Regions from separate parts of the Cytobacillus sp. Bva_UNVM-123 genome, predicted to be linked through region 3. Evidence: a T-box and tRNA genes for the amino acid it is inferred to sense, from the RefSeq annotation. Region 3 holds a T-box; the other regions hold tRNA genes.

What was found. A T-box is a leader RNA that pairs with one kind of tRNA and senses whether it is charged. The one in region 3 lies ahead of ileS (isoleucine--tRNA ligase), so its partner is inferred to be a tRNA-Ile.
Region 1: it encodes a tRNA-Ile, which carries the amino acid that the T-box ahead of ileS (isoleucine--tRNA ligase) is inferred to sense. The anticodon was not compared.
Region 2: it encodes a tRNA-Ile, which carries the amino acid that the T-box ahead of ileS (isoleucine--tRNA ligase) is inferred to sense. The anticodon was not compared.

What each region holds. Positions count from the first base shown of each region.
Region 1 covers NZ_CM177772.1:32,455-35,734, forward strand. The annotation lists rRNA gene KDN24_RS00155 (16S ribosomal RNA) at 1-1,067, shown strand, start outside; tRNA gene KDN24_RS00160 (tRNA-Ile) at 1,450-1,523, shown strand; tRNA gene KDN24_RS00165 (tRNA-Ala) at 1,538-1,613, shown strand; rRNA gene KDN24_RS00170 (23S ribosomal RNA) at 1,910-3,280, shown strand, end outside.
Region 2 covers NZ_CM177772.1:10,714-13,993, forward strand. The annotation lists rRNA gene KDN24_RS00045 (16S ribosomal RNA) at 1-1,414, shown strand, start outside; tRNA gene KDN24_RS00050 (tRNA-Ile) at 1,629-1,702, shown strand; tRNA gene KDN24_RS00055 (tRNA-Ala) at 1,717-1,792, shown strand; rRNA gene KDN24_RS00060 (23S ribosomal RNA) at 2,088-3,280, shown strand, end outside.
Region 3 covers NZ_CM177772.1:2,025,384-2,028,663, reverse strand. The annotation lists gene ileS (isoleucine--tRNA ligase) at 1-2,015, opposite strand, end outside; T-box leader at 2,108-2,345, opposite strand; gene KDN24_RS09990 (DivIVA domain-containing protein) at 2,390-2,905, opposite strand; gene KDN24_RS09985 (YlmH family RNA-binding protein) at 3,043-3,280, opposite strand, start outside.

The DNA.
Region 1 (3,280 bases), 2.0 Mb from region 3:
CTTGACGGTACCTAACCAGAAAGCCACGGCTAACTACGTGCCAGCAGCCGCGGTAATACGTAGGTGGCAAGCGTTGTCCGGAATTATTGGGCGTAAAGCGCGCGCAGGTGGTTCCTTAAGTCTGATGTGAAAGCCCCCGGCTCAACCGGGGAGGGTCATTGGAAACTGGGGAACTTGAGTGCAGAAGAGGAAAGTGGAATTCCACGTGTAGCGGTGAAATGCGTAGAGATGTGGAGGAACACCAGTGGCGAAGGCGACTTTCTGGTCTGTAACTGACACTGAGGCGCGAAAGCGTGGGGAGCGAACAGGATTAGATACCCTGGTAGTCCACGCCGTAAACGATGAGTGCTAAGTGTTAGGGGGTTTCCGCCCCTTAGTGCTGCAGCAAACGCATTAAGCACTCCGCCTGGGGAGTACGGCCGCAAGGCTGAAACTCAAAGGAATTGACGGGGGCCCGCACAAGCGGTGGAGCATGTGGTTTAATTCGAAGCAACGCGAAGAACCTTACCAGGTCTTGACATCCTCTGTCAACCCTAGAGATAGGGCTTTCCCCTTCGGGGGACAGAGTGACAGGTGGTGCATGGTTGTCGTCAGCTCGTGTCGTGAGATGTTGGGTTAAGTCCCGCAACGAGCGCAACCCTTGATCTTAGTTGCCAGCATTCAGTTGGGCACTCTAAGGTGACTGCCGGTGACAAACCGGAGGAAGGTGGGGATGACGTCAAATCATCATGCCCCTTATGACCTGGGCTACACACGTGCTACAATGGATGGAACAAAGGGCTGCGAGACCGCGAGGTTAAGCCAATCCCATAAAACCATTCTCAGTTCGGATTGCAGGCTGCAACTCGCCTGCATGAAGCCGGAATCGCTAGTAATCGCGGATCAGCATGCCGCGGTGAATACGTTCCCGGGCCTTGTACACACCGCCCGTCACACCACGAGAGTTTGTAACACCCGAAGTCGGTGGGGTAACCTTTTGGAGCCAGCCGCCTAAGGTGGGACAGATGATTGGGGTGAAGTCGTAACAAGGTAGCCGTATCGGAAGGTGCGGCTGGATCACCTCCTTTCTAAGGAAAATGAAAGGCTGAGGCGACTGTTCATCGACGTATAGACTGGACTGCTTCTGACGAGATAAAGGAAACACGTTAAGCGATAGCGAGACGATGTTGACTTATCGTAGGAAGAAGAAGGAAGTCTACTAGTCGATAGGAGCCGAAGCTAGACAATATGAAGTGGAAACTTCATAAAAAGACGTCATTTGTTCGTTCAGTTTTGAGAGAGTAAGCCTCTCTTTGACATTTTAAAATAAAATCTTGAGGGTAATGAGAAGCAAGTAGGTCAAGGAAGCGACCGAATGAGCACCGGAGCGTACGTAATTGGTACGTGAGGAGCGCAGAGAGGGAGCTGACGCAGAGATATGCCGCTTATCATTAGCCGGAAGTTTTATATGGGCCTATAGCTCAGCTGGTTAGAGCGCACGCCTGATAAGCGTGAGGTCGATGGTTCGAGTCCATTTAGGCCCACTTTTCTCTATAATGGGGCCTTAGCTCAGCTGGGAGAGCGCCTGCCTTGCACGCAGGAGGTCAGCGGTTCGATCCCGCTAGGCTCCACCATAACGAATTTATTTCGTTATTTTTTTGACTCTTTTTGTTCCTTGAAAACTAGATAATGAAGAAGAAAAACCGAGTAATCGCCATTTTAGTATTTCTCTCTATTATTTAATAGAGTAAAAACCATCACGAGCGTAATTGCTAGTTAAAACTAGTCTATTTACAAACCGTGAGGGTAATGAGAAGCAAGCAGATCGAGGAATCGAGTGAGGAAACACCGGAACGTACGTAGTTTGTACGTGAGGATGTTGACGAGTGAAGATGACGAAGAGATGCGCAGCTTATCATTGACCGAACAAGGTTAAGTTAGAAAGGGCGCACGGTGAATGCCTAGGCACTAGGAGCCGATGAAGGACGGGACTAACACCGATATGCTTCGGGGAGCTGTAAGTAAGCTTTGATCCGGAGATTTCCGAATGGGGAAACCCGCTGTTCGTAATGGAACAGTATCTTTACCTGAATACATAGGGTAGAGAAGGCAGACCCGGGGAACTGAAACATCTAAGTACCCGGAGGAAGAGAAAGCAAACGCGATTCCCTGAGTAGCGGCGAGCGAAACGGGATTAGCCCAAACCAAGAGGCTTGCCTCTTGGGGTTGTAGGACACTCTACACGGAGTTACAAAGGAATGAGGTAAATGAACAGGTCTGGAAAGGCCGGCCAGAGAAGGTAAAAGCCCTGTAGTTGAAACTTCGTTCCCTCCAGAGTGGATCCTGAGTACGGCGGGACACGTGAAATCCCGTCGGAAGCAGGGAGGACCATCTCCCAAGGCTAAATACTCCCTAGTGACCGATAGTGAACCAGTACCGTGAGGGAAAGGTGAAAAGCACCCCGGAAGGGGAGTGAAATAGTTCCTGAAACCGTGTGCCTACAAGTAGTCAGAGCCCATTAACGGGTGATGGCGTGCCTTTTGTAGAATGAACCGGCGAGTTACGATTACATGCGAGGTTAAGTTGAGAAGACGGAGCCGCAGCGAAAGCGAGTCTGAATAGGGCGAATGTAGTATGTGGTCGTAGACCCGAAACCAGGTGACCTACCCATGTCCAGGTTGAAGTCCAGGTAACACTGGATGGAGGACCGAACCCACGCACGTTGAAAAGTGCGGGGATGAGGTGTGGGTAGCGGAGAAATTCCAATCGAACTTGGAGATAGCTGGTTCTCTCCGAAATAGCTTTAGGGCTAGCCTCATGTAGTAAGAGTCTTGGAGGTAGAGCACTGTTTGGACTAGGGGCCCCCATCGGGTTACCGAATTCAGACAAACTCCGAATGCCAAAGACTTATCCATGGGAGTCAGACTGCGAGTGATAAGATCCGTAGTCAAGAGGGAAACAGCCCAGACCACCAGTTAAGGTCCCAAAGTATACGTTAAGTGGAAAAGGATGTGGAGTTGCTTAGACAACCAGGATGTTGGCTTAGAAGCAGCCACCATTTAAAGAGTGCGTAATAGCTCACTGGTCGAGTGACTCTGCGCCGAAAATGTACCGGGGCTAAACGTATCACCGAAACTGTGGATGGACACCGTATGGTGTCCGTGGTAGGAGAGCGTTCTAAGGGCGTTGAAGCTAGACCGTAAGGACTAGTGGAGCGCTTAGAAGTGAGAATGCCGGTATGAGTAGCGAAAGATGGGTGAGAATCCCATCCACCGAATGCCTAAGGTTTCCTGAGGAAGGC
Region 2 (3,280 bases), 2.0 Mb from region 3:
AAGACGGGGATAACTTCGGGAAACCGGAGCTAATACCGGATAACTCTTTTCCTCACATGAGGAAAAGCTGAAAGATGGCTTTAGCTATCACTTACAGATGGGCCCGCGGCGCATTAGCTAGTTGGTGAGGTAACGGCTCACCAAGGCAACGATGCGTAGCCGACCTGAGAGGGTGATCGGCCACACTGGGACTGAGACACGGCCCAGACTCCTACGGGAGGCAGCAGTAGGGAATCTTCCGCAATGGACGAAAGTCTGACGGAGCAACGCCGCGTGAGTGATGAAGGTTTTCGGATCGTAAAACTCTGTTGTTAGGGAAGAACAAGTATCGGAGTAACTGCCGGTACCTTGACGGTACCTAACCAGAAAGCCACGGCTAACTACGTGCCAGCAGCCGCGGTAATACGTAGGTGGCAAGCGTTGTCCGGAATTATTGGGCGTAAAGCGCGCGCAGGTGGTTCCTTAAGTCTGATGTGAAAGCCCCCGGCTCAACCGGGGAGGGTCATTGGAAACTGGGGAACTTGAGTGCAGAAGAGGAAAGTGGAATTCCACGTGTAGCGGTGAAATGCGTAGAGATGTGGAGGAACACCAGTGGCGAAGGCGACTTTCTGGTCTGTAACTGACACTGAGGCGCGAAAGCGTGGGGAGCGAACAGGATTAGATACCCTGGTAGTCCACGCCGTAAACGATGAGTGCTAAGTGTTAGGGGGTTTCCGCCCCTTAGTGCTGCAGCAAACGCATTAAGCACTCCGCCTGGGGAGTACGGCCGCAAGGCTGAAACTCAAAGGAATTGACGGGGGCCCGCACAAGCGGTGGAGCATGTGGTTTAATTCGAAGCAACGCGAAGAACCTTACCAGGTCTTGACATCCTCTGTCAACCCTAGAGATAGGGCTTTCCCCTTCGGGGGACAGAGTGACAGGTGGTGCATGGTTGTCGTCAGCTCGTGTCGTGAGATGTTGGGTTAAGTCCCGCAACGAGCGCAACCCTTGATCTTAGTTGCCAGCATTCAGTTGGGCACTCTAAGGTGACTGCCGGTGACAAACCGGAGGAAGGTGGGGATGACGTCAAATCATCATGCCCCTTATGACCTGGGCTACACACGTGCTACAATGGATGGAACAAAGGGCTGCGAGACCGCGAGGTTAAGCCAATCCCATAAAACCATTCTCAGTTCGGATTGCAGGCTGCAACTCGCCTGCATGAAGCCGGAATCGCTAGTAATCGCGGATCAGCATGCCGCGGTGAATACGTTCCCGGGCCTTGTACACACCGCCCGTCACACCACGAGAGTTTGTAACACCCGAAGTCGGTGGGGTAACCTTTTGGAGCCAGCCGCCTAAGGTGGGACAGATGATTGGGGTGAAGTCGTAACAAGGTAGCCGTATCGGAAGGTGCGGCTGGATCACCTCCTTTCTAAGGGAAATGAAGTGGAAACTTCATAAAAAGACGTCATTTGTTCGTTCAGTTTTGAGAGAGTAAACCTCTCTTTGACATTTTAAAATAAAATCTTGAGGGTAATGAGAAGCAAGTAGGTCAAGGAAGCGACCGAATGAGCACCGGAGCGTACGTAATTGGTACGTGAGGAGCGCAGAGATACGCCGCTTATCATTAGCCGGAAGTTTTATATGGGCCTATAGCTCAGCTGGTTAGAGCGCACGCCTGATAAGCGTGAGGTCGATGGTTCGAGTCCATTTAGGCCCACTTTTCTCTATAATGGGGCCTTAGCTCAGCTGGGAGAGCGCCTGCCTTGCACGCAGGAGGTCAGCGGTTCGATCCCGCTAGGCTCCACCATAACGAATTTATTTCGTTATTTTTTTGACTCTTTTTGTTCTTTGAAAACTAGATAATGAAGAAGAAAAACCGAGTAATCGCCATTTTAGTATTTCTCTCTATTATGAATAGAGTAATAACCATCACGAGCGTAATTGCTAGTTAAAACTAGTCTATTTACAAACCGTGAGGGCAATGAGAAGCAAGCAGATCGAGGAATCGAGTGAGGAAACACCGGAACGTACGTAGTTTGTACGTGAGGATGTTGACGAGTGAAGATGACGAAGAGATGCGCAGCTTATCATTGACCGAACAAGGTTAAGTTAGAAAGGGCGCACGGTGAATGCCTAGGCACTAGGAGCCGATGAAGGACGGGACTAACACCGATATGCTTCGGGGAGCTGTAAGTAAGCTTTGATCCGGAGATTTCCGAATGGGGGAACCCGCTGTTCGTAATGGAACAGTATCTTTACCTGAATACATAGGGTAGAGAAGGCAGACCCGGGGAACTGAAACATCTAAGTACCCGGAGGAAGAGAAAGCAAACGCGATTCCCTGAGTAGCGGCGAGCGAAACGGGATTAGCCCAAACCAAGAGGCTTGCCTCTTGGGGTTGTAGGACACTCTACACGGAGTTACAAAGGAATGAGGTAAATGAACAGGTCTGGAAAGGCCGGCCAGAGAAGGTAAAAGCCCTGTAGTTGAAACTTCGTTCCCTCCAGAGTGGATCCTGAGTACGGCGGGACACGTGAAATCCCGTCGGAAGCAGGGAGGACCATCTCCCAAGGCTAAATACTCCCTAGTGACCGATAGTGAACCAGTACCGTGAGGGAAAGGTGAAAAGCACCCCGGAAGGGGAGTGAAATAGTTCCTGAAACCGTGTGCCTACAAGTAGTCAGAGCCCATTAACGGGTGATGGCGTGCCTTTTGTAGAATGAACCGGCGAGTTACGATTACATGCGAGGTTAAGTTGAGAAGACGGAGCCGCAGCGAAAGCGAGTCTGAATAGGGCGAATGTAGTATGTGGTCGTAGACCCGAAACCAGGTGACCTACCCATGTCCAGGTTGAAGTCCAGGTAACACTGGATGGAGGACCGAACCCACGCACGTTGAAAAGTGCGGGGATGAGGTGTGGGTAGCGGAGAAATTCCAATCGAACTTGGAGATAGCTGGTTCTCTCCGAAATAGCTTTAGGGCTAGCCTCATGTAGTAAGAGTCTTGGAGGTAGAGCACTGTTTGGACTAGGGGCCCCCATCGGGTTACCGAATTCAGACAAACTCCGAATGCCAAAGACTTATCCATGGGAGTCAGACTGCGAGTGATAAGATCCGTAGTCAAGAGGGAAACAGCCCAGACCACCAGTTAAGGTCCCAAAGTATACGTTAAGTGGAAAAGGATGTGGAGTTGCTTAGACAACCAGGATGTTGGCTTAGAAGCAGCCACCATTTAAAGAGTGCGTAATAGCTCACTGGTCGAGTGACTCTGCGCCGAAAATGTACCGGGGCTAAAC
Region 3 (3,280 bases):
AAATCTTCATATGCTACTGTATTTTCAGCAGGATTAAAATCAGCAAGATTTCCAAGCAGGAAACGGAAAGTATTACGGATTTTTCGGTATACTTCTGCAACTTGCTTCAAAATAGCATCAGAAACACGCACATCAGCTTGGTAGTCAACAGAAGCAACCCATAGTCTTAATATATCAGCACCGAGTTGATTCATTACTTTAGCAGGTACAACAACATTTCCAATTGATTTACTCATCTTTCTGCCTTCTCCGTCTAAAGCAAAACCATGACTTAACACACCTTTATAAGGCGCTTTACCCGTAACAGCAACAGCCGTTGAAAGAGATGAATTAAACCAGCCTCTATATTGGTCAGAGCCCTCTAAATACAGATCAGCAGGTCTCTGTAAATCTTCACGTTCTAGCAATACTGCTTGATGAGATGAGCCTGAATCAAACCAAACATCCATAATGTCAGTTTCTTTCGTAAATTTCCCATTTGGACTTCCTGGATGTGTAAAGCCTTCAGGAAGCAAATCTTTTGCTTCTTTTTCAAACCAAATATTTGAACCAAATTCCCTAAATAGATTTGAAACATGATTAATTGTTTCATCTGTAATAATCTCTTCTCCATTTTCCGTATAGAAGACAGGAATCGGAACACCCCATGCGCGTTGACGAGAAATGCACCAGTCACCACGATCACGTACCATATTAAATAATCTTGTCTCTCCCCAAGCTGGGATCCATTTTGTTTCTTTTACTGCTTCTAATAGTTCATTACGGAAATCTTTAATAGAAGCAAACCATTGTGCAGTCGCTCTATAAATCACTGGCTTTTTCGTTCTCCAATCATGTGGATAAGAATGAGTGATGAACGCAATCTTTAACAATGCTCCTGCTTCTTCAAGTTTTTCTGTGATCGGTTTGTTAGCTGCGTCATAGAACAAACCTTCAAATCCTGGCGCTTCATTCGTCATATGTCCACGATCATCTACTGGACATAAAACGTCAAGGCCATATTTATTTCCAACGTAAAAGTCATCTTCCCCATGTCCAGGGGCAGTATGAACACAGCCAGTTCCAGCATCAATCGTAACATGTTCACCTAGGACAACAAGTGATTCTCGATCATATAAAGGATGTTTTGCTTTAATATATTCTAATTCGCTGCCTTTTACTGTTTTTACAACTTGGACATCTTCCCAGCCAATCTCTTTCGTAACTGCTGCTAATAAATCTTCCGCAACCACATAGTTTTGTCCATTTGCTTTAACAACCACATATGTTAACTCAGGATGAACAGCAATTCCTAAGTTAGCAGGAATTGTCCACGGTGTAGTTGTCCAAATAATAATTTGATCATGAGTCTCTAGAACACCTTTTCCATCCATTACGTTAAATCCAACGTAAATGGATGGAGAACGCTTATCTTTATATTCTATTTCAGCTTCAGCTAAGGCAGATTCTGAAGAAGGAGACCAATATACAGGTTTCTTGCCTTTATAAATATAGCCTTTTTTCGCCATTTCACCAAATACTTTAATTTGCTGTGCCTCATACTCTGGTTTCAGTGTAATATATGGATTTTCCCAATCCCCTCTTACACCTAGACGCTTAAACTGAGTGCGTTGACTATCAATTTGTTCATAAGCATATTCTTCACAAAGCTTTCGGAACTCAGCAACGGTCATTTCTTTCCGATCTACACCTTTATTCGTCAAAGCCTGTTCAATCGGGAGACCGTGAGTGTCCCAGCCAGGGACATAAGGTGCATTAAATCCACTCATTGATTTATAGCGAACAATAAAGTCTTTTAAAATTTTATTTAATGCGTGCCCCATATGAATATCACCGTTTGCATATGGAGGACCATCGTGTAATACAAACATTGGACGGCCTTTCGTACGCTCTTGGACTTTTTTGTAAATATTCATTTCTTCCCATTTTTCCTGAATATCAGGCTCGCGCTTCGGTAAATTACCTCGCATTGGGAACTCCGTATTTGGCATTAGTAAAGTATCTTTGTAATCCATTTCATATTCCTCCCGATGGTTCAATAGCTCCATAATTACCATTTTCTAAAACATTAAAACTTATAATGAAAATAAAAAAACCTCCCATCCCTAAAAGGGACGAGAAGGTATATCTCCCGTGGTACCACCCTTGTAGATAGAAATGCCATTTCTATCCGCTCAAGCATTCGTAACGTGAATGATTCGCCTTCTTCTAATTATCCAGTCGGATGTTCAAAAAGGAACTCAAGGGTGATTTTCCAATTTTCTGCTTATTTCGAGCTCCCACCTTCCCCGATTCGCTAATGATAAGCTTCATGAAAATTGTACTATCCCTATCTTCGTAAAGATATAATACTTATTGTTTGAATTATATGCAAAAAAGCTAGCATTCGTCAAGCTAATGAATCTTCTTCCTGTGCGGACTTTAATTCAGTTGCATCAAGCTCATAATCGAGTAAGTGCTCCCAATCATCACTGCTTAACAAATCTAATTGTGCTTCAATAAGCATTTTGAAACGAGTTCTAAATACTTTTGATTGCTTTTTCAATTCTTCGATTTCTAAAGCTATTTTCCTTGCTTTAGATAATGATTCATTAACAATTCGATCAGCATTCTTCTCAGCTTCTTTAATAATCAACTTCGCTTCCTTTTGAGCATTTCGCTTCACTTCTTCAGCTGCCTCTTGAGCAACGATAATTGACTTATTTAAAGTTTCCTCAATATTAGTAAAATGGCCGATTCGCTCATTTTGATCGTTTAACTTTTCTTCTAAATCTTTTTTTTCACGGATTACTATTTCGTAATCTTTAATTACTTGATCAAGAAACTCATTTACTTCGTCCTCGTCATAACCGCGGAACCCTTTACTAAATTCTTTATTATGAATGTCTAGCGGTGTTAATGGCATCGTAGCCACCTCCCAAAGTCTGTTTGCTTATTTATGTAAGAATTAGAATCTATTAATTGAAAATAGATTCATTTTTGCATAAGTGCATATTTAAAAATATTTATTCGACAGCATCCCGTAAATTCCTGCAATAAAAATTATTTTTGCAATCCTGCCGTTATTCTCCATTTGTCTTTTTTTGTTTTCCCTTCTACTGCCATAATTTTGGCCCTTCCAAAACCCCTCACAGAGATGATATCACTTTCTTCACATTCAAAGGCTACATTGTCAATCATTGTCCAATTGACCTTCACGATTCCTTGTAGAATAAATACTTGCGATTTTTGCCTTGAAACATTATAAATAGCAGAAATAATGGTATCCAAACGAAGGGAT